4 regions of the Pseudovibrio sp. SCP20 genome follow, and region 3 is predicted to be linked to each of the others. Evidence: riboswitches for the same ligand, from Rfam matches in the RefSeq annotation. Region 3 holds a riboswitch; each other region holds the start of a gene.
What was found. A riboswitch is a leader RNA that binds a small molecule or an ion and turns the genes downstream of it on or off. The one in region 3 is predicted to bind thiamine pyrophosphate.

Region 1 (5,714 bases), on a different contig from region 3:
ATAAACGCAGGCAGAATGGTTTCCTGCCAGATGCTCAAATCATCGTTACGCCAGCTTTCAATTGTCAGCTCTGAAGCGGCAAATGCGAAGGACGCGGAGCCCAGCAGCAAAGACGCAGCAATGCCCGATGACAAATAGTGTTTCATAAATTCCTCCCATAACAAATGATCGAATACCGCCTTGAAAAACTGCCGGTATCGCAATTCGCCTGCCCCCCAGCGGGCGAATATTCTTTTAGGCATCAGGTGATTGAAATAGCTCACCTGATGCAAAAGCTATTCGGGTTGATGCAACCCAAGAACCTGAAGAGATTCTCTCAAATCTCCCTGAGTTTCTACCAATACATTGGTGGCTTGTTGTTTGGTTGCACCAAGCACCAACAGTACAGCCAGCTTAATCTGACTACCGCTTTCATGCAGAGATGCTGCAGCTTTTTCCTGCGAACAACCCGTGAGTGAGACCACCATGTCTTTTGCGCGCTGATCCAGTTTATCGTTGGTCAGCTGCATATCGACCATGTAACCGCGATATACCTTGTTCAGCCTCACCATCAGGGCAGTGGAGAACAGGTTGAGAGCTGCCTTTTGGCTAGTCCCTGCTGATAGTCGCGTAGAGCCAGCCAGCACTTCCGCACCAGTTCTTAAAAGAATTTCGTGCTCCGCATCTGCCAGCAATGGACTCTGCGGATTGTTGGCTAATGATATGGTCAGTGCACCTGAGGCACGGGCTGTCTGGATTGCAGCACGGGTGAATGGCGTGGTTCCACTGGCAGCCAGACCCAATACAACGTCCTGAACGCCAACCTTATGTTCTATGATAAAGTTTCGGCCTGCTTCTACGCTGTCTTCGGCTCCTTCCTGAGGACGCAGAAGACCTGCTTCGCCGCCTGCCAAACCGTAGATCAAACGCTCTTCTGGCCAACCGAATGTGGGAATGAGTTCAATGCCGTCCAGTACGCCAAGACGACCTGAAGTTCCTGCCCCAACATAAACGAGCCGCCCCTCGCCTGCCTGTAGTCGCTGAGCAGCCGCATCAATTGCGGTCTCCAGTTCTCCCAGTGCTGCCCAGACTGCATTGAGGGCCTGCACTTGGCCACCCAGCAATGCTTTGAGAACCTCATCGGTCCCCCATGTTTCCAAGCCTGCGTAACGTGAAGATCTTTGCTCGGTTTCTCGCCATTCTCGTGGATTGGAATGTTCTGGAAACCCGACTTTTCTGGACATGCTGGACACGAGACTCTCCCTGATACCAATAGCATACCAACAACTCGCGATATGGCAATGATATATTAGAGAGAGCCCTTAATTTGGGTAATTCTAATAAATTTCCAGCATTTACCTGAGACAGTTGCAGACCACAGGTATTATTTTGGCTCTAGATTTTTTGCTGTTAATCCCAGCGAGCTTCTTCTTCCCGGCGTACGAACACAACCTGCCGACCATCTGGCAGCAGCTGGCTGATTTGATCGGGCCCACCATGTTCGTCAAACTCAACTAATCCAATGCCACTTGCATTCAGCAGGCGGCGACCGTGTTGTGTGCCAACCGGTTTGCGCGGGATCACTTTCATCCCACGGCGTCTCGTGAGCCAGTTTAGCGGTGAGCGCGGCGCATAGAGCCAACGGTTCAGATGATCGAGTTTGTCCAGCAGCTTTGCGGGGAACTCGTTCTTGATGCCGCTACTGCAGATTTGCCAGATGTCCGGCCCTCTGGAATGGCCGCGCAGTTCTACGTCATACACAAACGAGTAATGCACATCTCCGGAGAGGATCGTGAAACGGTCTGGCGTTTTCCGGTGACGGAACACATTCAAAATGCCATCTGCCGTTCCCGGATGAGCCATCCAGTATTCAGCGTCCACCATGAGTGGCTTGCCCATGAAGGTGAGTAACTTCTGAAGGGTCTCAATCAGCTTAACCCCGAAAATCGGCGCAGCGGACACAAGCAGAACGGCATCTTTGCCGCGTAAAGATCGTTGAAGGTCTGTGACGGCCTCCCAATCTAACAGACCAGAAGGCAGATACCCTGCACGCTCTGATCTCCATCTGCGTGTGCGGGTATCCAGCACCAACAGTGGCGGATCCAGCTCCCAGTGGTAGTCCCAGTTCTCAAAGTCAAAGAGGTGATCCAGAAACTCATCGTAGGCGCTTGTGCCGGGTGTCTTGAAAACCTCAGTCATCTCATCCAGCAGACCACCCGCGAAGGCTTCCGGTTTATTGCCCCAGCCCTGATTGAGCATGTAGGCGCATAAAGCATTGCCGATGATGCGGCGGGAGAACGGGTGACCATAGGCGGTCTCTTCCCAATCGCGATTGAGATTCCAGTCGTCCGTGACATCATGATCATCAAAGATCATCGCAACTGGCAAATGCGCAAAGAGCCTGCGGACTTGGCTCAGGCCTGAGACAAACTCCTTCAGGATTTCCTGCTCTGTCTCATAAAGCTCTGTTTCTTCAGGTGTTAGACCCTCAGGTTTATCTGTCTCAACCAGATCCCAAGCAGCGGGAGACCAGACAAGCAGATACATTGCCAAAAATTCAGCAAGTGTAATCAGATGGTTGTGAGCATGGTCTGCCGTAAAAATCGGCTTCTCTACCCCGCCAAACAAGACAACCCAGAGCTTCCGGTTCTTCTCCAGATTAGGCAGAAACTTTTCACGCCGATAGTAGGTATCACCATGGCTATACAGATCTGATGCAACGTCGGGGATCTTGCTTTCCAAGCCACTCAACTGCTCTTCTGAAATGCCAAGCTTTTCGATGAGCGAATGGATTGCTCGCAGCATTGGGCCAGCAACGTCATCAGAGTAAATCTGGTCACCGCTCATCACCAATGCAGCGGGCCAATTTTCCTGATCGATCTTGGTCCCACCATTCGATGCAATATGCTTTGCCAGAAACTGGTCCGCAGCAACCAAACCATCACCAGACTCGTGATGTGGCTTGCGGCAAGAGCCGTGCAGAAGCGAAGACACTTTGGAGCTGAGAAGGAAGCCGGGAAGCGATTGACCTTCATAACAAAGATCAGGTGCCCAAGCCGTTTGATCTTGCCAGCCTGCTGCCTCATCATCTGCCATGCGCAAAGATAGGCGATAGTCGACCCAGACATCCTGTGGCAGCGGCTGATGGAGCGGAAGATCGATCAACAGGTAATGGAGGTGCGTGCCTGCTGAAATCAGGTTCACCTCTGCCTGCTTTTTGGAAAGCTCATAGGTTTGCGGATCACCGCCTTGGGGCAGGAGCTCCAGCTTTACATCTGCCGGTGCGCGGACAGCGAGCCAGAAGGTTAAACGGGTGGTTTCTAATCGCCGCAGAATAGGGCCGACAAGAACAGACGGGAGAGAAGAGGTTTCAGGCATTCGTTGATATTATTAGTTGCGATATCCAGAAGTGAAATTCGTAGATGAGAGATAGGTGCGCAAACCTCAAAATCCAATAAGGGCCAACAACTCCTCTCTCACCAAAGCCAAACTACAGAAGATTTCTGAACCTCACCTGAACCGAACCTGCCTTGACAGGCCCTTCTAATAGGTCTAGCAAAAACACGTATGCAGGGGAGTCTCACCTAGGAGACTGAGAGGCTGACAGAGCGCAAACTCGGCGACGCGACCCTTTGAACCTGACCCAGTTGATACTGGCGTAGGAAGCACGGGTCGCGCGGCCTGTTATCAGGGGTATTGTATCCACCGCGATCCACTCAGCAGGAGATCTTCCTGCCGTTTCCCAGCCAAAACTCATCTGGTGTCTTTCGAGTTATGAACTTGAGGAGCACCATTATGACTAGCCCAAAGCCATCCATCACCACAGGCTCCTTGCCTGCATCACGCAAGATCTACGTGAATGGCAATCTGCATGAAGACGTGCGTGTCCCGATGCGCGAAATCAGCGTCCATCCAACAGCAGGCGAACCACCGTTGCCAATCTATGACAGCTCCGGCCCCTACACTGATCCTGCTGTCACAACCAGTATTTCCGAAGGTCTGCCAACAGTACGGCGCAAGTGGATCAAGGCTCGCGGAGATGTGGAAGTTTATGAAGGTCGTGAGATCAAACCAGAAGACAACGGTTTCGCGCAGGGTGAGCGGTTGGTTGCCGAATTTCCGGTGAAGCCGCAGCCGCTGCGTGGCAAGGACGGCAAGGCTGTGACACAGCTGGCTTATGCCCGCGCAGGCATCATCACGCCGGAGATGGAGTTTGTTGCTATCCGCGAGAACCAGATGCGGGAAGCGGCCTCAGAAGAGCGGTCCGGCAATGACTGGGGCGCGAGCATTCCTGATTACGTGACGCCGGAGTTTGTTCGGGACGAAGTAGCGGCAGGTCGTGCAATTATCCCCTCCAACATCAATCACCCAGAGAGCGAGCCGATGATCATTGGCCGAAACTTTCTGGTCAAGATCAACGCCAATATGGGCACGTCCGCTGTCACCTCCTCCATGGAGGAAGAGGTAGACAAGATGGTCTGGGCGATCCGTTGGGGAGCGGATACGGTTATGGACCTCTCAACTGGTCGGAACATTCACAACACTCGCGAGTGGATCATCCGCAATAGCCCGGTGCCGATTGGCACGGTTCCGCTTTATCAGGCACTGGAGAAGGTGAATGGCATTGCTGAAGACCTGACTTGGGAGATCTTCCGTGACACGCTGATCGAGCAGGCTGAGCAAGGGGTTGATTACTTCACCATTCATGCCGGCGTACGTCTGCACATGGTGCCGATGACTGTGAACCGCGTAACTGGCATTGTTTCTCGTGGCGGCTCCATCATGGCCAAGTGGTGTCTCCATCATCACAAGGAAAGCTTCCTTTATGAGCATTTTGCGGAGATCTGCGATATCTGCCGCCAGTATGATGTGGCCTTCTCCCTTGGTGATGGTTTACGTCCAGGTTCCATTGCGGATGCCAATGATGAAGCACAGTTTGCAGAACTGGAAACGCTTGGCGAGCTGACCAAGATCGCTTGGGCCAAGGATTGTCAGGTGATGATTGAAGGTCCGGGCCATGTGGCCATGCATAAGATCAAGGAGAACATGGATAAGCAGCTGGAATGCTGTCATGAAGCTCCGTTCTACACGCTTGGCCCTCTCACCACTGACATTGCTCCTGGTTATGACCACATCACTTCCGGCATCGGCGCCGCGATGATTGGTTGGTTTGGCTGTGCCATGCTTTGCTATGTGACGCCTAAGGAGCATCTGGGGTTGCCGGATCGGGATGACGTGAAGACTGGCGTAATCACCTACAAGATTGCAGCTCATGCTGCTGATTTGGCCAAGGGATTGCCGGGTGCTCAGCGACGGGATGATGCCTTGTCTCGTGCGCGCTTTGAGTTCCGTTGGGAGGATCAGTTCAACCTATCCCTCGACCCGGAAACAGCGCGCAACTTCCATGATGAAACATTACCGAAAGACGCGCACAAGGTGGCGCATTTCTGTTCCATGTGCGGACCTAAATTCTGCTCCATGCGGATCTCTCATGACATCCGCGCAGAAGCTCAAAAGGAAGGCATGGAAGCGATGGCGGCCAAGTTCCGTGAAGGTGGTGAGCTTTACCTTCCATTGGCGGAGGCAGAGCAGTGATTACGATTGCAGGAGCTGGCCTTGCGGGGCTGGCTTCCGCCTATGAACTGGCAAAGCGTGGTGGATCTGTCACCATCTTCGAGAGGGCAGAACAACCCGGAGAAAACAGCGTTGCCCGGTTCGCAGGTGGTATGCTGGCC
Region 2 (5,714 bases), on a different contig from region 3:
TCTGGCAAACATGAGCACGCTGCCAGCGAAGATTGACCGTCTGCTGACACACCACAACGCAATTCTGCGTGGTCTGGGTCGCGATGAAATCTCTCCTGAAACCATCTATCAGGAGCTGGAAAGTGTTGCAGACAAGATCCTGCCTTACATGGATAAAGCATGGTACATGCTGGATAAAGCGCGCCGTGAAGGTAAGCGTTTGTTGTTTGAAGGTGCGCAAGGCGCGCTGCTGGACAACGACCACGGCACTTATCCGTTTGTAACTTCATCCAATACAGTTGCAGGTCAGGCTGCTGCTGGTAGTGGTCTTGGTCCAAACTCCATCGATTACGTGCTTGGCATCACCAAAGCTTACACCACCCGTGTTGGTGAAGGCCCGTTCCCGACAGAACAGCAGAACGAAGTTGGTGAGTTCCTCGGTACCCGTGGTCATGAGTTCGGAACAAACACCGGTCGTCGTCGTCGCTGTGGCTGGTTTGATGCAGTGATTGTCCGTCAAACCGTTTGCACCAGCGGAATCAATGGGATTGCATTGACAAAGCTTGACGTTTTGGACGGACTGGATGAAATTAAGATTTGTGTTGGTTATGAGCTAGATGGTGAGCGAATCGATTACCTTCCGGCATCTCAAGGTGCTCAGGCGCGGGTTGTTCCCATTTATGAGACCCTGCCTGGTTGGAAGGAATCAACCAAAGGCGCGCGCACCTGGGCTGAATTACCTGCACAAGCTGTGAAATACGTTCGGCATGTTGAAGAGCTGATTGGTGCTCCGGTCGCTCTGTTATCAACAAGCCCAGAACGTGATGACACAATCCTGGTTCAGAATCCATTCCAGGATTAAGTCGTGAAGTGAAGCTCTGGGGGCAATGGGCAGTTAAATGGCGGACTATAATTCCGTTCTGAAAAAAGCGGTAGCTGGTTTACAAGAGAACACTGGTTCGGCACGGCGGGCAGTTTATCAACGCGCGCGAAATGCAATTGTAAAGCAACTTAAAAGTTACGACCCACCACTGTCTCCCTCCCAGATCACTGAGGAGCAGCTGAAGCTTGAAGAGGCCATTCGTAAGGTCGAAGCGGAAGCTGCTCGCGAGTCTCTCGGGTTGGGGCGGTCCAAAACCACCCCAGCTCCAAGTGCTCCACAGCCGACAGCTCCTCCTGTTTCTGCGGCACCAACTCCTCCACCAGCTGACGACAAGCCAAAGGTTGAGGCAAAGCCTGAAGAGCCTGCACGCGAAGAGCCAAAAGCACCTGCTGCCAAAGCGGATGTGTTTAAAGAAGCTGTTCGTGCGGCACAGGATCTTGGCAATGCTGCACACCAAGCCAATCAGATGGCGCGTGACCAGCTGCCTGAAGCTTCTAAAGAGCGCAAAGAGCCTGATCTTGGTTCTATGGGCGAGAGCGAGCCGAAAGAGCCTGCTGCCTCCCTGCCAACCAAAGGGGCTGTTGAGACCAGCGCTGAAGAGCGCGCCTGGGTTCCTGGCGAAGCTCGTCGCTCCAAGCTGGAGACCAAAGACAAGACCGCTCGCCGCGAGATTGACGAGCCTGCAAAGGTTAAGCCAAAGACAAGCCGTAAACCTGCTTCCTCCCGCAAGCCTGTGGTTGCACAGCGCGTAGGGGACGCGATTGAGCAGGAGGAAGGTCTGAAGCCTTCCAATACATCCGGCATTGTCGGCATGATTGTTATCATCCTGATCATTCTGGGTGTGACTGCAGGCGTTTACAGCCAGCGCGAGGCCATTCTCTCTCTGATCCTGCCAGCTGAAACCAGCGAGACCGGAGAGCCAGAGAGCGCACCAACGGGTGAAGATGAACCACTTCGGGTTCAGCCAGAGCGTGCACCTAAGAAGAACACTGACCGTCTGTTGCCATCTGATGAAGGAGCTAAAGTTTCTCCAGATGCAACACCGGTGACGACAACACGGATTACCCGGAACTCTTCCAGCGCGGCACCAGCAGAAATTGCACCTGCACCAACTGTTGTTCGCAGTGTTGATCCGGCTCCTTCCGCATCCACTGATGATAGTGCTGCACCTCAGGTGCTGCCGGCTAAGGAGCCTGAGCCGCAGACAGCAGGCGTCGAGACAAACTCAGTTCCACCTGCAGAGACTATCGGCACCGAGTCCGAGATTTCTCCAGTGGCACAGCAGAGCATTCTTTACGAAGAAGCTTTGACACCGGGTGCAGCTGGTTCTGCGTCTCGCGGTAACGTGGTTTGGACGCTGGATGAGGTCAATGGCATTTCTGTCATCAAGGCTGTTGCGACACTTCCATCCCGCAATCTCTCTGTTGAGATGACGTTGAAGCCGAACAGCGACCAGTCCCTGCCTGCGAGCCATCTGTTGGAGCTGAACTTCATCTTCCCGGAAGGGTTTGACGGTAAGGGCGTTGAGAAAGTGCCTGGTCTGATCCTGAAGAAGACTGAGTCTGAAGCTGGTGATCCGCTTGATGGGGCTGCTGTGAAGGTTTCTGACACGCTCTTCTGGATTGCTCTTTCTGACAGCAATGAAGAGAAGGCGAAGAACTTGCAGCGTCTTGCTGAGCGCGAATGGATTGATGTTCCGCTGCTGTACAACAGCGGTCGCCGTGCAATGCTGACCTTTGAAAAAGGGACAACTGGCAATAAGGTTGTCGCACAGGCAATCAAGAGCTGGAAGTAATCTGATTTCAGCAAGTTAGATTGATTTTAGAAGGCCTTGGCTCTGTTCGAGCTGAGGCCTTTTTTCATGGCGTTGTCCCCCGGCCTTGGAAAATCTGCTTGCAAACTCCCGTAGAAACGCGCATGGTCCATGCCATTCCGAGGGGTGCTTTTCTTGACGAAAAGCTGAGATTGCCACGAGCTAAACCCTTTGAACCTGATCCGGGTAATGCCGGCGAAGGGACGGGACCTGAGCCATTCTTCCCGGATCTCCATATCTGCAGTTTGTAGTTGGAGGTCCTGTGTCGAAAATTCCTAGAGAGCCAATCTGAGCTCCGTTCTTCCGCCTGTTTGTGATGCCCAATACCATTGTTGGGAAATGACATGCTGAAGCGAGCTTTAATACGAATTCTGCGAAGTCTTTTCGGGATTTTGCTGTTTGTCGCCATTTGGGAAATTGTGGTTCGGATTGGAGAGTTTCCTCCGTTTCTATTGCCAGGTCCGGCGGCGGTGCTTACCGCTTTTCTCAATCAGGGTGCTTTCCTGCTGCATCATGCAGGCATTACCGCCTATGAGACCGTTCTCGGCTTTCTCTTTGGCGTGAGTGCCGGGGCTTCGCTTGCTATCTTGCTGTCGATGTCTCGCCGGGTGCGCCTGTTTTTGCTGCCTCCGATTGCAGCAACTCAATCTCTTCCTGTGTTTGCGATTGCGCCGCTTCTGGTGCTCTGGTTCGGCTTTGGGCTTGCTTCCAAGGTGGTGATGGCGGTGATTGTGATCTTCTTTTCCGTGACCTCAACGTTTTTTGACGGGTTGCGGAGGACGGATCAGTCCTTGCTTGACCTTGGTAAGCTGCACGGTCTCAACCGCTGGCAAATGCTCCGTTACATCCGTATTCCTGCTGCGATGCCGTCTCTGGCGTCAGGCATGCGGATTGCGGCGGTGTTCGCGCCGATTGGTGCAGTGGTTGGAGAATGGGTTGGTGCAAAAGGAGGGCTGGCTTTCATCATGTTGCAATCCAACGCACGCATGCAAACAGCGACCATGTTTGCAGCGCTGATCTTGCTTGCGGTGATGGTGTTGAGCCTGAGGGCAGTTGTTGAGTTCGCCACTTCTCGGATGATCTATTGGCAGAAAGAGATCTAGATCTCAGAGTATGAGGACGTAACCTTATGAAAAAATTAGGTATGCTGTTTGGCGCAGCGATGCTTGCGAGCACACTTCAGGTGCAGGCTGCGGACAAGCTGACGGTGCTGCTCGATTGGTTTGCGAACCCGGACCATGCTCCGATTGTGGTTGCGAAGGCACGGGGCTTCTTTGAGAAGGAAGGGCTTGATGTTGAGCTGATTGAACCAGCTGATCCTTCCATGCCACCAAAGTTGGTTGCTGCCGGGCAGGGGGATATTGCAATCTCCTATCAGCAAACGCTGCATCCGCAGATCGATGAAGGCATGCCGCTGATGCGCATCGGCACGCTGGTTTCCACGCCGCTGAACACGCTGATCGTGTTGGAAGATGGACCGATCAAGGAGATTGCAGACCTGAAGGGCAAGCGTATCGGCTACTCCACGTCCGGCTTTGAAAGCGCGATGCTGGGTAAGATGCTCTCCAATGCTGGCTTGAGTTCTGATGACGTTGAGCTGATCAACGTGAACTTTTCGCTCTCTCCTTCCTTGATTGCGGGACAGGTTGATGCGGTGATTGGTGGTTACCGTAACTTTGAGCTGAACCAGATGGAAATTGAAGGCGCGAAAGGTCGTGCGTTCTATCCGGAAGAGAATGGTGTGCCGGTTTATGATGAGCTGATCTATGTTGCTCACAAGGACAAGCTGGATGATCCACGCCTGAAGAAGTTCATCAGTGCGATTGAGGCGGCAACTGTTTATCTGCTGAACAACCCTCAGGACTCCTGGAAGAGCTTTCTTGAGGTCTACCCAAACCTTGATGATGAGCTGAATAAACGCGCCTGGGCAGACACCCTGCCACGCTTTGCGAGCCGTCCAGCTGCTTTGGATATTGGCCGCTACGAGCGCTTTGCGAACTTCCTGATTGAGCAGGGGCTCATTAAAACAGCGCCTCCAGTGGAAACCTACGCGGTTGAACTGCGCTAACCGTTATAGGTCTAAACCAATTATTGAGCCTCCGAGTTTCGGGGGCTCTTTTTATTTGTAGGCCAAATGCTGTTATTGCGCTGCATCCTTCACCGCTTCGTGCTGCGCCAGATCGCTGAGGATGTACTTCTCGAAAGCCGCATAGATGGCGTTGTACTCGCCGTCAGAGAGGGCCTTGCATTCGTCCAGCAGAGTGAGTGCTTTTTTCTTGTCGTTCTCCTCAAAGAGCGCGAAGACCATGTTGCAGTGGGTGTTCTTGAGTTTGAGGAAGTTTTCCGAAAAAGCGAGGGATGGATCACCGAGTAACGCAAACGAACGCATTAAATAACGGCTGGTTTTGACAGGGATCGTCTCCAGCGTCGCGAGCTCTTGCATCTGGCCGCGGGTGGTTTCGCAGATGAGGAGACTGTGGCCTGCCTCCTTACAATGACGGGCTAAATCATCAGCTAAATCAACGGGTTTGCCCAGTGGGGCATATCTGAAGTGGCGTCTAGTGCCGGTTTCTCCCAGTGTTGCCAGACCTGTTGAGATGCCGATATCCAGCGTGACTGCGTGATCCGTCATGTTTTTCTGATTGAAGTTGAAGCGATCTTTGACATTAAAACGCTTCATCTGCTTCTGCATTTCAATCGCCGTCCGACACGCATGTGCTGCATGGAACGGATCATCCAAAGGGGCGTTCCAGTAGGCGCTTAGGCCCGATGTATTCAGCGTATTCAGTGTTCCATCGTGGATATGGACTTCATCCAAATGTGCGGTTTGGAAGCTGTTAGAAAAGCTTGCGAGATCCTGAGGGGAGAGACCCTCATAATATCGATGAAAATGCCTCAGGCGGGTTGAGAGGCTCGTGATCTCACGTTGTTGACCTTCCAATGGCAGTTGCTCTGATTTTGTAAGCAACTTCTGCATCTGTTTGGGTGCAAGGATACCTGCAAATCGCTCAGTCGTTTTGCTGCGGTGGCTTTTGAAGG
Region 3 (5,714 bases):
TGCCGAACGGAGCCATGATCAGGCCGACGAAGGTTGCCTGAAAGGTCAGGATCGTGATGGGCTGGTCTACCTGAGTGACCTTGCGCAGGATGATGCCGACCAGTGCAGCACATGCTGAGGCGAGGATCGCCATGAAGCTGTAGATGCTCATTTCCGCGCCGGTACCGGGCTGAACGATGATCATCACACCTAGGAACCCTAGGATAGTTGCGGATATACGGTGAACGCCGATGACTTCTTTCAGAAAGAAGACGGCGAAGATCGTGATGAAAAATGTGCGCGCAAACCCAATCACTGTGCTTTCAGCAAGTGGCAGGTGAATGACGGCTGTGAACCCGAAGTACATTGCTGAGGAAGCAAGCAGGATGCGTCCCAGATGAAGCAGTGGAGCCTGTGTTTTGAGTGAGCCCGGAAAACCTCTGATGATGACCGGTGCTGAGATCACCAGCATGAAAAACTGGCGAAGCATAAGGATTTGAGTAACGTGTAGACGGTCGCCGAGCAGCTTAATGATTGTGCTCATAACGGCCATAAGAAATGTTGCCAGAAGGGCCCAGCAGATGCCGCGTGTATTGTTAGACAGGCTTTGCCATTTTTCGGAAAACCTTGTTTTTAACGCAGCAGGTGATGAGCTGCCTTCAGGCTCTGCTGAAGGAACAGGCATGTAACTGCTTTCGAAGCTGCCTTGTTACCGGCAAAAGGACCAGACCCGATGTCCGGTGCAAAATGGTGCGCACCTGTGCGGCGTGCAAATGTAACAAGGATCAGATGGGTGTATGACTTAAATAACCTAATGTTCGCGGTTTGGTCAAATTCTAAAACAAATTTTAGATTGAGAGTTTCGACAGAGAGCGCGAAGCTCCTGACAACTTAGAGCTACAAATATCTCTCCGCATTTTGCTCCAGATGATGTGTTAGTGACGTTAAGTTACTCTGGAAACAACACCTCTGTGGTGCACCAGAAAACACTTGCAGGTTGAGAAAACCACTGTACGTTCTCTGCTGATACGTAAAAAGCTGTATTGGGAGGTGCGGTGTTGGGTCGCTCTCCAGATTTTTGAGGTTTTCATGAATCAGGTTGCTACACCGAAGTTTGGAGTTGGTGCTCCCGTTCGCCGTAAAGAAGATGCCGCTTTTATCTCCGGGAAGGGTCATTATACGGATGACCTGAAAGTGGAAGGTGCGGCGCATGCCGTTGTTTTGCGGTCTTCTTTGGCGTTTGCAAAGTTCACTCTGGGAGGATTGGATGATGCGCGGGCGATGGATGGTGTGCAGCTGGTTCTGACTGCGGCGGACATTGAGGGGACGAACTCTATTCCGTGTAAAGCAGTGCTTCGGCAGCTGGATGGCACGAAGCACTGGGTGCCTCATCGTGAAGTTCTTTGTTCTGATACAGCTCGGTTTGTTGGTGATGCGCTGGCCTTTGTTGTGGCCGATACGGTGGAACAGGCGCGTGCGGCCATGGAGATGATTGAGGTAGACTATGAAGATGTCGATCCTGCAATCGGAACCGAGGCTGCGCTAGAGGATGGTGCGCCGCTGGTGTGGCCAGAGCATGGGTCCAATGAAGCCTTCAATATTGGGATGGGTAACAAGGATGCGATGGAAGAGGCCTTCCAGAATGCGCACCATGTTACCAAGATCAAGGTGGTCAATAACCGTCTGGTCTCCAATGCGGTGGAGCCGCGGGCCTGTATTGGTGAGTTTGATGGCGACAGTGGACGTTACACACTGACCACCGGAACGCAGGGCGGACATGCCATGCGTGACCTGATTGCCAAGAACATACTCAACGTTGACCCAAAAGATATCCGCGTTGTGACGCCGGATGTGGGCGGTGGCTTTGGAACCAAGATGTTCACCTATCTTGAGTATCCGCTGTGTCTGATCGCTGCGAAACGTCTTGGCCGTCCGGTGAAGTGGCTTCAGGAACGGACTGAGCACTTCATGTCTGATGCGCATGGCCGGGATAATGTATCCACGGCTGAGCTTGCGCTCGACGAGAACGGCAAGATGATTGGCCTCAAGGTGCATGTGCTTGCAAACATGGGTGCTTATCTGCACGAGTTTGGTCCGGGCATCCCTCAAGTCGGCATCACGATGACCTCTGGTCTTTATGATATCCCCGCCACATGGGTGGAAGCGACTGGTGTTTACACCAACACGGTGCCAGTGGATGCTTTCCGCGGAGCAGGGCGTCCTGAGGCGCTTTATCTGATGGAGCGGCTCGCTGATAAGGCTGCGCATGAGATGGGTATGGATCCGGCTGAGTTCCGTCGTAAGAGCTTTATCCCCGATGAGGCCTTACCTTATACAACAGCGCTCGGACGCATGTATGATACTGGTTCCTTCGGTGCTCATCTGACAAAGGCGTTGGACGAGATCCATTACGGCACTTTTGCGGAACGAGAAGCAGAGAGCAAAGCCAAGGGTTTGTACCGTGGTATCGGTCTGTCAACCTATGTGGAGGCCTGTGCCTTTGCGGGTGGTGAAGAGGCCAAGCTCGAGCTGAACAAGAACGGCAGTGTGACATTGCTGATCGGTACGCAGAGTAACGGTCAGGGCCATGCGACAGCTTATGGTCAGGTGATTACTGAGTATCTTGGTTTGCAGCTTGATCAGGTTGAGATGGTGCAGGGGGATACGGACCGTGTGGCGACCGGTGGTGGCACTGGCGGATCCCGATCGATCCCGATTGGATTGCCTTCTGTGAAAGCAGCCTCTGAGACGCTGGTTAAAAAGATCAAGGAGATCGCCAGTGAAAAGCTGGAGGTTGGTGCAGTGGATCTGACGCTTGAAGATGGGCAGGTGCGTGTGGTTGGAACCGACCAGCAGATCAGCCTTGCTGATGTGGCGGGATCTCAGCCAGATACCTTGAGCGCTGCGGAAAAAGTCATGCAGGATGAGTGTACTTATCCGAATGGCACGCATGTGTGTGAGGTGGAGATTGATCCGGAAACTGGGAAGACGGACGTGGTCAACTATGTGATCGTGGACGACTTCGGTGTGACGGTGAACCCAATGCTTCTTGCTGGTCAGGTACATGGCGGTGCCGGGCAGGCGATCTCTCAGGCGCTGTGTGAGAACACGGTTTATGATGAAACCGGACAGCTGCTTTCAGCATCCTTCATGGACTATCATGTTGCGCGTGCTGATGATTTGCCGAGTTTCGACTTCTCGACAAGCAACGTTCCTTCCACGACAAATGCGATGGGCATTAAAGGGGCTGGTGAGGCTGGTTCTATTGGGGCGGCGCCGGCGGTGATGAATGCTGTGCAGTATGCGCTGCGCAAGAATGCTGGGGTTGAGCATATAGATATGCCCGCGACGCCGGTTGCTGTGTGGAGCGCTATTCAGGACGCTCAGGGCTGAGCGAAGCAGCTCGCAGACATTGACGTGAGATTGTGCAGGCGGGCTGGTGTCCCGCCTGTTTTCGTAGGTATCAGAATGCTTTGAAGGTAATGATAGTTCTGGTGTCCTGGATGCCTTCGAAGACCTGTACCTTGTTGGCAACGAAGTGTCCGATGTCTTCATCGTCGTTGATATAGAACTTGGCCAGCAGATCGAAATCCCCGGAAGTGGAGTAGATCTCGGAGGCGACTTCCGCGTCTGCGATGGCGTTGGCAACCTGATAGGTTTTTCCGAGCTGGCATTTGATCTGTACAAAGAACGGAATCATTAATCTGCTATCCTTCTGTCCCGTAAGCCTGTTTTGTCTTTCCGGGTGCGCTCAAAATTGAGTTTGCGTTGTTTTGTGAGCATTTTGCGTTGAAGCTGCGTTTTTTTGCAAGCTTTTGCGTTTTTTAAGCGAAATCTACCCCCAGTTGCCTATTGTCGCGGCCTCTCGTTTCCCCTTGCAGTTCGCCCGTGGGTTTGCTAGCAAAAAATTCTAACCAATGGGGGTGCTCGGTAGTGACTGCCGGGCTGAGAGGCAGAAGGCCAACTCCTAGAACCTGATCCGGGTCGTGCCGGCGGAGGGAATTGGGATGAGTACCAAGGTAATCGTTCCCGCCGTAATCAATAGGGGAGCGAAAAAAATGTCCTACAAAGCTGAAGATCTCTGGCAAGTGTTTGAGAACCTGCGTGAGCGTGGTGTGCGGGTTCATTGCCTGACGAACTCTGTTGCGCAGAGCATTACCGCGAACATTATGTTGGCCTGTAACATTGTACCGTCCATGACAGCCGCTCATGATGAAATTCCTGCATTCGTTCAGGGTGTCGATGGGTTGCTGGTCAACCTTGGGACGTTGGATGGTAAGCGCCGGCATGGGATCCGGTTGGGGCTGGAGAATGCTGCAAAGAAATCTATCCCCGTGGTGCTGGACCCGGTTAAAGTGGATCGTACTGACATTCGCATGGAGTTTGCGAAGGACATTTTGCAGGACAACATCTCCATCCTGAAAGCGAACATGACTGAGAGCGCCGGGCTGAGCGGTGCGGTTCGTGAGGATACGCTGCTTGTGCGCACCGGAAATGAAGATGCCGTGTTTGGCCGGGAGGCAACCTACACCATCGGCAACGGTCATGCCTATATGGACAAGGTGACCGGTATCGGCTGTGCATTGGGGGGAGTACTGGCGGGTTTTGCTGCTGTTGAGCCGGATCAGGAACTTGCCGTGGTTGCGGCGCTGGCTGTCTATGGTGTATGCGGCGAGATTGCCGCAGAGCAGGCAAATGGGCCGGGAAGCTTCACTCCAGCTTTCATCGATACCCTCTATGGCTTGAAGGCTGACCAATTCAACGAGCGCCTCAAGCTCGAAACAATGAATAATAAAGGTGGGGTATTGGCCTAATGAGTGCGATTGCAGTCACAATTGCGGGCTCGGATTCAGGCGGTGGTGCTGGCGTTCAGGCAGACCTGAAAGCCTTTTCGGCTCGCGGTGTTTATGGGGCCAGTGTGATCACTGCACTGACGGCCCAAAATACCAAAGGTGTGACAGCCATTCATGATGTGCCGCCAGCATTCGTGGCGGACCAGATGGATGCTGTTTTCTCTGACCTGAAGGTGGATGCCGTGAAAATCGGCATGCTTTCACAGCCAGAGATTATCGATGTTATTGCCACAAAGCTGGCGGAATATGATGTTAAGCGCGTCATCCTTGACCCGGTGATGGTTGCAACTTCTGGTGATGTTTTGTTGCAAACCTCAGCCGTTGCGGTCCTGAAGCAGAAGCTGTTTCCCATGGCGGCGTTGATTACGCCGAATATGCAGGAAGCGGCCTTTTTGCTGGACCAGCCGGTGGCCGGATCCCGTGAAGACATGCACAGCCAAGCTTCGCTTCTGCTGGACATGGGTGCGAATGGGGTTCTGCTGAAAGGCGGACACGGATCTGATGATACCTGTGATGACCTCTTCCTCTCCCGCGATGTGGAGAGGTGGTTCACGGCGCCAAGACATAAAACGCAGAACACACATGGGACTGGCTGTACCCTGTCTTCTGCGATTGCGGCGGAACTGGCCAAGGGGCTGGCGCTGCAAGACGCCATTGGCGAAGCGAAAGAATATATTAGTCAGGCGATTAAAGCTGCAGATACGCTTGACGTAGGCGAGGGACATGGGCCTGTGCACCATTTCCACGAATTCTGGTCTGAATAAAAGGCGGAGATAATGACCAAGAACAAAGATAATAATCTGACCCGCCGACAGGCGCTGGGGCTAACTGCTGGGGCAGTTGCCGGTAGCGCTGCACTTGCTGCACCTGCTCTGGCTCAGG
Region 4 (5,714 bases), on a different contig from region 3:
CAGATATTCCAGCACCCGACTGCGCGCCCAGTAAAGATCGGTGCTGTCTTTGAACACCACGTAAACGTAGGAATCGCCATAAAACGAGAACCCGCGCACATCGATCACATCCGGCACGGACAACATGGCAGTGGCGATTGGATAGGTTACCTGATCTTCAATAACCTGAGGTGCCTGACCGTCATAAGGGGTCTTGATGATCACCTGAACATCGGAAAGGTCCGGGATCGCATCAACGGGTGTTTCCTTCAGTGCCCAGATACCGCCAAGTGTCAACATCACCGCAGCCATCAGAACGATCACACGGTTCTTGATGGAAGCACGGATTATGGAGCCAATCATTTGTCATCGGCCCCCACCGGTTCAGCTGGTGCTGATTTGGAGAGCTTTTCTCCACTCTCGCGCATCTCGACAAGGCTGAAGCGTTTGTCTGAGCCTCGCGTGATAGCAAACTCAATTTGCTTGTTCGCAGACACATCAAACTCGTCCAGATTGCCACGAACCGCAAAAGTGGTTTCCATCTTTGGCCAGTCTAGCTCGTTGATCGCCGCGTGACGGATAGTGATAGTGTTGGCCTCCGGGTCAACGCGGGTAACAGTCCCTTCAGACCAGATGGGAGCACCTTGCGCCAGCGACATCCGTTCCATTCCAGCAGAGAGAGAGCTTTCACTGTCGATCAGGAACTGCGCTGAAGTGACAACTTCATCGCCAGGCTGCAGACCTTGCAGGATCTCCGTCCGGCTGCCTTCACCAAAACTACCAGTCAAACCGGGTGTTACAATACGTGGCTGAAAGGTGCCTTCCTCCGTTTGCAGGATTACCCGTTCAGACATACCTGTGCGGATCAATGCGCTGGTGGGAATGGTGATCGCATTTCGTGTTTCGGAAGGAATGATCGTGACACGGCCAAACATGTTAGGACGTAAAAAGCCCTTTGAGTTATCGAAATGCAGGCGAACAGGCAGAGTACGAGTGACTGAGTCCAGCTCCGGATAGATGTAGTCAATCCGTCCATCCAACACTTTACCGGGAAGATGTTCAAAGCTGGCCAGCACTTCACTGTTTGGGCTTAGCCGGGCAATATCTTGCTCAAACACATCCACCATCAGCCAGACAGAAGAGAGATCTGCAAGCGTCAAAGCGATGGAATCTGGCTGCAGATACATGCCATCCGCAGCTTCCAGTGTGGTCACCACACCGGATTGAGGCGCAAAAACCTTGAAGACATCCGCGGGCTTGCTGGCCCGGGCCATCTGATCAATCTGTGCTGGATCAATACCATAGTTTTGAAGCTGGATACGGATGTTTTGTTCAGCAGCTTGATCACCTCTTCGCACTGCCCTGATCAGGTCAGCACTGGCAACCGTCACTTCCGGCGCGTAGACGGTGAAGAGCAGATCACCCTTTTCAACGGGATCACCAACGGCGCGTATATTGAGCTTCTGGATCCATCCTTCGGTCCGCAGATGAACCTGACTGGAACGGTGCTCATCATAGCCAACAAAGCCAACGCTTTCGATTTTCTGAGAAATCGGCTCCACACTGGCAATCGCTGTACGGACACCAATCGTATTGATGACACTCGGTGAAAGCGTCACTCCAGTCCCGTTTGGCTGAGCTTCCTCGCCAGCATAAACAGGGATGAGATCCATACCCATGGGGGACTTACCGGGTTCATCGCGCCGGAAGTTCGGGTCCATAGGCGCAACCCAATACAGAATCTCTTTGTCCGTGGCACCAGAACTTCCCGAAGTCCAATCCATTGAACTTCCAAGAAAAATCCCAAGCCCAGCCGAGACACTCGCAACAACCGCAAACCCAACCACAACTGCGTACTTACTACGCATCGGTCCTGTCCTGCTCTACCAATCACCGGTCCAACCTGAAGTCATCCGCCAGCATCCGAAAACACCAACGCCACTCCAAGTCCACACCATTACGCCGCTTTTCGCTGACATAAAACAGCACAAAACAGCCTAGAGCCGAACATCATAATCGTTCCAGTTACTGGAAGGTCAAGTGTTCTCGTTAACCCCAATTTTGTTAGCTCTTCAATTTGCTGCTTACAGTTGCACTGCTCTTCTTTTCCAGTTAAGAACCGCTTGACCTCGGGGTGCGCGCTTTTGTCGTGCTGAGATGCCAGATTGGTGAACCCGTTGAACCTGAACCGGCTAGAACCGGCGGAGGGAAGGGTACCGGTTTCATCCATCCTTGCCCTCTCGCCGCAATGGAGGATGACTTGAAACATCTGTTAATTGCTGCGGGATTACTCACTGCAACATCGGCAATGGCTGCCGAAAAACCTGAACTCACCGTTTACACCTATGACAGCTTCGTTTCCGACTGGGGCCCGGGCCCTAAAGTGGAAGAAGCCTTTGAAGCGATCTGCGAGTGTGATCTGAACCTTGTTGGTGTTGAAGATGGCGCAGCGTTGCTTTCCCGCCTTCGTCTTGAAGGCAACAACACGGATGCAGATGTTGTTCTGGGGTTGGATACCAACCTGATTGAAACAGCCAAAAAGACTAGTCTGTTTGCACCGCATTCAGTTGACGCGAAGTACACACTGCCGGTGGACTGGGCAGATGAGACCTTTGTGCCTTATGACTGGGGCTACTTCGCATTCGTGCATAAAAAGGGCGCAACGGTTCCTTCTAGTTTCCGCGAGCTGGCCGAGAGTGACACCAAGATCCTCATTCAAGATCCACGCTCTTCCACTCCGGGCCTTGGCCTGCTGCTTTGGGTAAAATCTGCTTATGGTGATGAAGCTGCGGATATCTGGGCAGGGCTTTCCGATAATATCGTGACTGTTACCAAAGGCTGGTCTGAAGCCTATGGTCTCTTCCTTGATGGGGAAGCAGAGATGGTGCTCAGCTACACCACGTCTCCGGCTTATCATCTGATTACTGAGGAAGATGACAGCAAAACCACCGCGGCGTTTGATGAAGGCCACTACATGCAGGTGGAAGTGGCAGCGAAACTCGCGGGCACCGACCAGCCGGAGCTGGCGGATAAGTTCCTGAACTTCATGGTTTCTGACGCTTTCCAGAGCATCATCCCAACAACCAACTGGATGTACCCTGCAGTTACGCCTGCAAGCGGTCTTCCAGCAGGTTTCGAAACCTTGCAAACACCTGAAAAGGCTTTGCTGCTTGCACCTGAAGACGCAGTTGCTGCACGACGTGAGGCTCTGCCGGAATGGCTCGAAGCGCTCAGCCAGTAAGCTCGCTTCCCGGAGTTGCCGCGGCATTGCTCGTCGCGGCACTCATTCTTGGCACGCTGGCTGCTGTTGCGCTGCGTGCTGAAGCCGGGCATGGGTTTTCTTCTTCAGACTGGGCGGCACTTAAGTTTACGCTCACCCAAGCCGTGCTTTCAGCCTTGATCAGCGTGGGGTTGGCGGTGCCTGTTGCACGCGCGCTGGCACGCCGCAGGTTTAAAGGCCGCAGCCTGTTGATCGCCTTGCTAGGCGCCCCGTTCATCCTTCCGGTTATTGTTGCCATTCTTGGCTTACTGCAGGTTTTTGGACGTTCCGGCTGGATCTCAGAGGTATTGGTTTACTTCGGCGCATCTCCCATCCGTATCTATGGCTTGCATGGTGTTGTACTGGCTCATGTGTTCTTCAATCTACCGCTAGCAACGCGCCTCATATTGCAGGGGTGGCAAGAGGTGCCGTCGGAGCGTTTTCGCCTTGCGGCTCAGTTGGGGTGCGACGGCTGGTCTTTGTTCCGCCTGATCGAGCTTCCCATGCTCAAACGCATTTTACCCGGCGCACTAGCCGTAATTTTTGCCATTTGTCTCACCAGTTTTGCCGTTGCACTTACTCTTGGCGGAGGTCCCCGCGCGACAACGATAGAGCTGGCGATTTATCAGGCCTTTACCTATGATTTTGACCTTGGGCGCGCCGCTCTGCTCTCTGCCCTGCAATTGGCGCTGACAGCGGCAGCAGCCTTTGCAGCTCTGAAGCTTTCACGAGGCGAAGGCTTTGGTGCGGGATTGGACAGAGCCATTCAACGCTGGGATGGCGGTACGCCTGTCATCGATAGCTTCTGGATCATACTTGCTGCTGTCTTCCTGCTTCTGCCACTCAGCGCTGTTGCGCTTTCTGGTGTCACAGGTCTTCTTTCTCTGCCGTTCTTGGTGATCAAATCTGCATTGATCTCGGTTGGAGTGGCCTCAGTCAGCACCTTCATTCTGTTGCTGCTTGCATTACCGATGGCTGCAGCAATTGCTGTTAGAAAGCCCGGCACGGTGGAACTTGCAGGCATCCTTGGCCTTGCAGCCTCTCCACTGGTGATCGGTACAGGGCTGTTCATCATCATCCGCCCTTGGGCAAACCCAACAGATCTTGCATTACCTGTCACCGCGCTGGTCAATGCAGCCATGGCCCTGCCGTTCGCCCTGCGCATTCTGGTTCCGGCTGCGAAAGATACTGTGTCCCGTCATGGACGTCTGGCGTTATCTTTGAACATGGAAGGCTGGGTGTTCTTCACGCGTGTCTTTATTCCGCGCATGAGGCCACAGATTGGCTTTGCTGCTGGCCTTGCTGCCGCGCTTTCCATGGGCGATCTGGGTGTGATTGCTCTTTTCGCTGACCCGGAGATTGCAACTCTGCCTTTGCAGATCTATCGCCTCATGGGGGCTTACAAGATGGAAGCGGCGGCAGGTGGAGCCCTGTTGTTGCTGGTGTTGTCCATGTCTTTATTCTGGCTCTTAGACCGAGGAGGACGCTGGCATGCTGAAGCTTGAGTCTTGCGTAATCGCCAATGGCGCCTTTCAGCTGCACGCAGATGTCAGCATAGAAGCTGGCAGCAGTGTTGCCGTGATTGGCCCATCAGGCGCAGGCAAATCGACCCTGCTGGAAGCGATTGCCGGTTTCCGCCAGATCTCTATGGGGCACGTCTCATGGAAGGGGCAGGATCTGACAGAACTGGCCCCGGGCAAACGCCCAATCGCGATGTTGTTTCAGGATGGCAACCTCTTTCCTCACCTCACAGCTGAGCAGAACGCAGCACTTGGTCTGCGTCCAAGCGGCAAACTCTCAAAAACAGAGCACGCTCAGGTCGCTGCTGCGCTGGAGCGGGTTGGCCTTGCCGGGATGGGAACGCGCAAACCCGCTGAACTGTCTGGCGGCCAACAAAGCCGCGTTGCGCTTGCCCGCGTACTCGTGCAACACCGCGACTTACTCTTGCTTGATGAACCCTTCGCCGCACTTGGCCCAGCCTTAAAGGCCGAAATGCTGGATCTGGTTGCAGAGCTAGCAGCAGAGACAGGCACCACCCTCCTGATGGTCAGCCACGATCCACAAGATGCCCGCCGCATAACCAACCAAGCCATGCTGGTTGCAGGCGGCACCGTCCATCCCCCTGCCGAAACCACACAACTCCTGGACAATCCTCCACCGGCCTTGAAGGAGTATTTGGGGTAGTTCTTCGTTCTGGAGCTCATCAGCCGCACGCAAAAGCGTGATTGGCGTCCTTTTGGTATTTCTGATTTTATCTCTCAAACAGTACGTGTACGGTCCGGACTGAGTTCCGGTTTTGTGTGCGCTACGCTTTGGTTTTTCAACTGGAAAGAGGTTTAAATCATGGGTTTGCTTCAGGATGGACGCTGGGTTGATCGTTGGTATGACACCTCTAAAGCGGGTGGGCGATTTGAGCGCAAAGCATCTCAGTTTCGAAACTGGGTCACCGCAGATGGTCAATCTGGCCCCAATGGGA

Region 1: linked by a shared signal. The riboswitch ahead of thiC (phosphomethylpyrimidine synthase ThiC) and the one ahead of AC3CB2_RS13745 (hydroxyethylthiazole kinase) in region 3 are both predicted to bind thiamine pyrophosphate.
Region 2: linked by a shared signal. The riboswitch ahead of AC3CB2_RS20620 (ABC transporter permease) and the one ahead of AC3CB2_RS13745 (hydroxyethylthiazole kinase) in region 3 are both predicted to bind thiamine pyrophosphate.
Region 4: linked by a shared signal. The riboswitch ahead of thiB (thiamine ABC transporter substrate binding subunit) and the one ahead of AC3CB2_RS13745 (hydroxyethylthiazole kinase) in region 3 are both predicted to bind thiamine pyrophosphate.

What each region holds. Positions count from the first base shown of each region.
Region 1 is NZ_JBYMDH010000004.1:450,277-455,990, forward strand. Features, by position in the region: gene AC3CB2_RS17970 (ABC transporter substrate-binding protein) at 1-146, opposite strand, end outside; gene AC3CB2_RS17975 (N-acetylmuramic acid 6-phosphate etherase) at 276-1,223, opposite strand; gene AC3CB2_RS17980 (metallophosphoesterase family protein) at 1,390-3,357, opposite strand; TPP riboswitch at 3,541-3,661, shown strand; gene thiC (phosphomethylpyrimidine synthase ThiC) at 3,775-5,574, shown strand; gene AC3CB2_RS17990 (FAD-dependent oxidoreductase) at 5,571-5,714, shown strand, end outside.
Region 2 is NZ_JBYMDH010000006.1:47,213-52,926, reverse strand. Features, by position in the region: gene AC3CB2_RS20630 (adenylosuccinate synthase) at 1-841, shown strand, start outside; gene AC3CB2_RS20625 (hypothetical protein) at 879-2,657, shown strand; TPP riboswitch at 2,788-2,896, shown strand; gene AC3CB2_RS20620 (ABC transporter permease) at 3,146-3,778, shown strand; gene AC3CB2_RS20615 (ABC transporter substrate-binding protein) at 3,805-4,743, shown strand; gene AC3CB2_RS20610 (adenylate/guanylate cyclase domain-containing protein) at 4,816-5,714, opposite strand, start outside.
Region 3 is NZ_JBYMDH010000003.1:237,473-243,186, reverse strand. Features, by position in the region: gene AC3CB2_RS13760 (DMT family transporter) at 1-664, opposite strand, end outside; gene AC3CB2_RS13755 (xanthine dehydrogenase family protein molybdopterin-binding subunit) at 1,069-3,372, shown strand; gene AC3CB2_RS13750 (Lrp/AsnC ligand binding domain-containing protein) at 3,443-3,679, opposite strand; TPP riboswitch at 3,889-3,997, shown strand; gene AC3CB2_RS13745 (hydroxyethylthiazole kinase) at 4,038-4,793, shown strand; gene thiD (bifunctional hydroxymethylpyrimidine kinase/phosphomethylpyrimidine kinase) at 4,793-5,596, shown strand; gene AC3CB2_RS13735 (TRAP transporter substrate-binding protein) at 5,609-5,714, shown strand, end outside.
Region 4 is NZ_JBYMDH010000004.1:200,009-205,722, forward strand. Features, by position in the region: gene AC3CB2_RS16720 (efflux RND transporter permease subunit) at 1-342, opposite strand, end outside; gene AC3CB2_RS16725 (efflux RND transporter periplasmic adaptor subunit) at 339-1,847, opposite strand; TPP riboswitch at 2,100-2,206, shown strand; gene thiB (thiamine ABC transporter substrate binding subunit) at 2,228-3,220, shown strand; gene AC3CB2_RS16735 (thiamine/thiamine pyrophosphate ABC transporter permease ThiP) at 3,196-4,743, shown strand; gene AC3CB2_RS16740 (thiamine ABC transporter ATP-binding protein) at 4,730-5,422, shown strand; gene AC3CB2_RS16745 (glutathione S-transferase family protein) at 5,582-5,714, shown strand, end outside.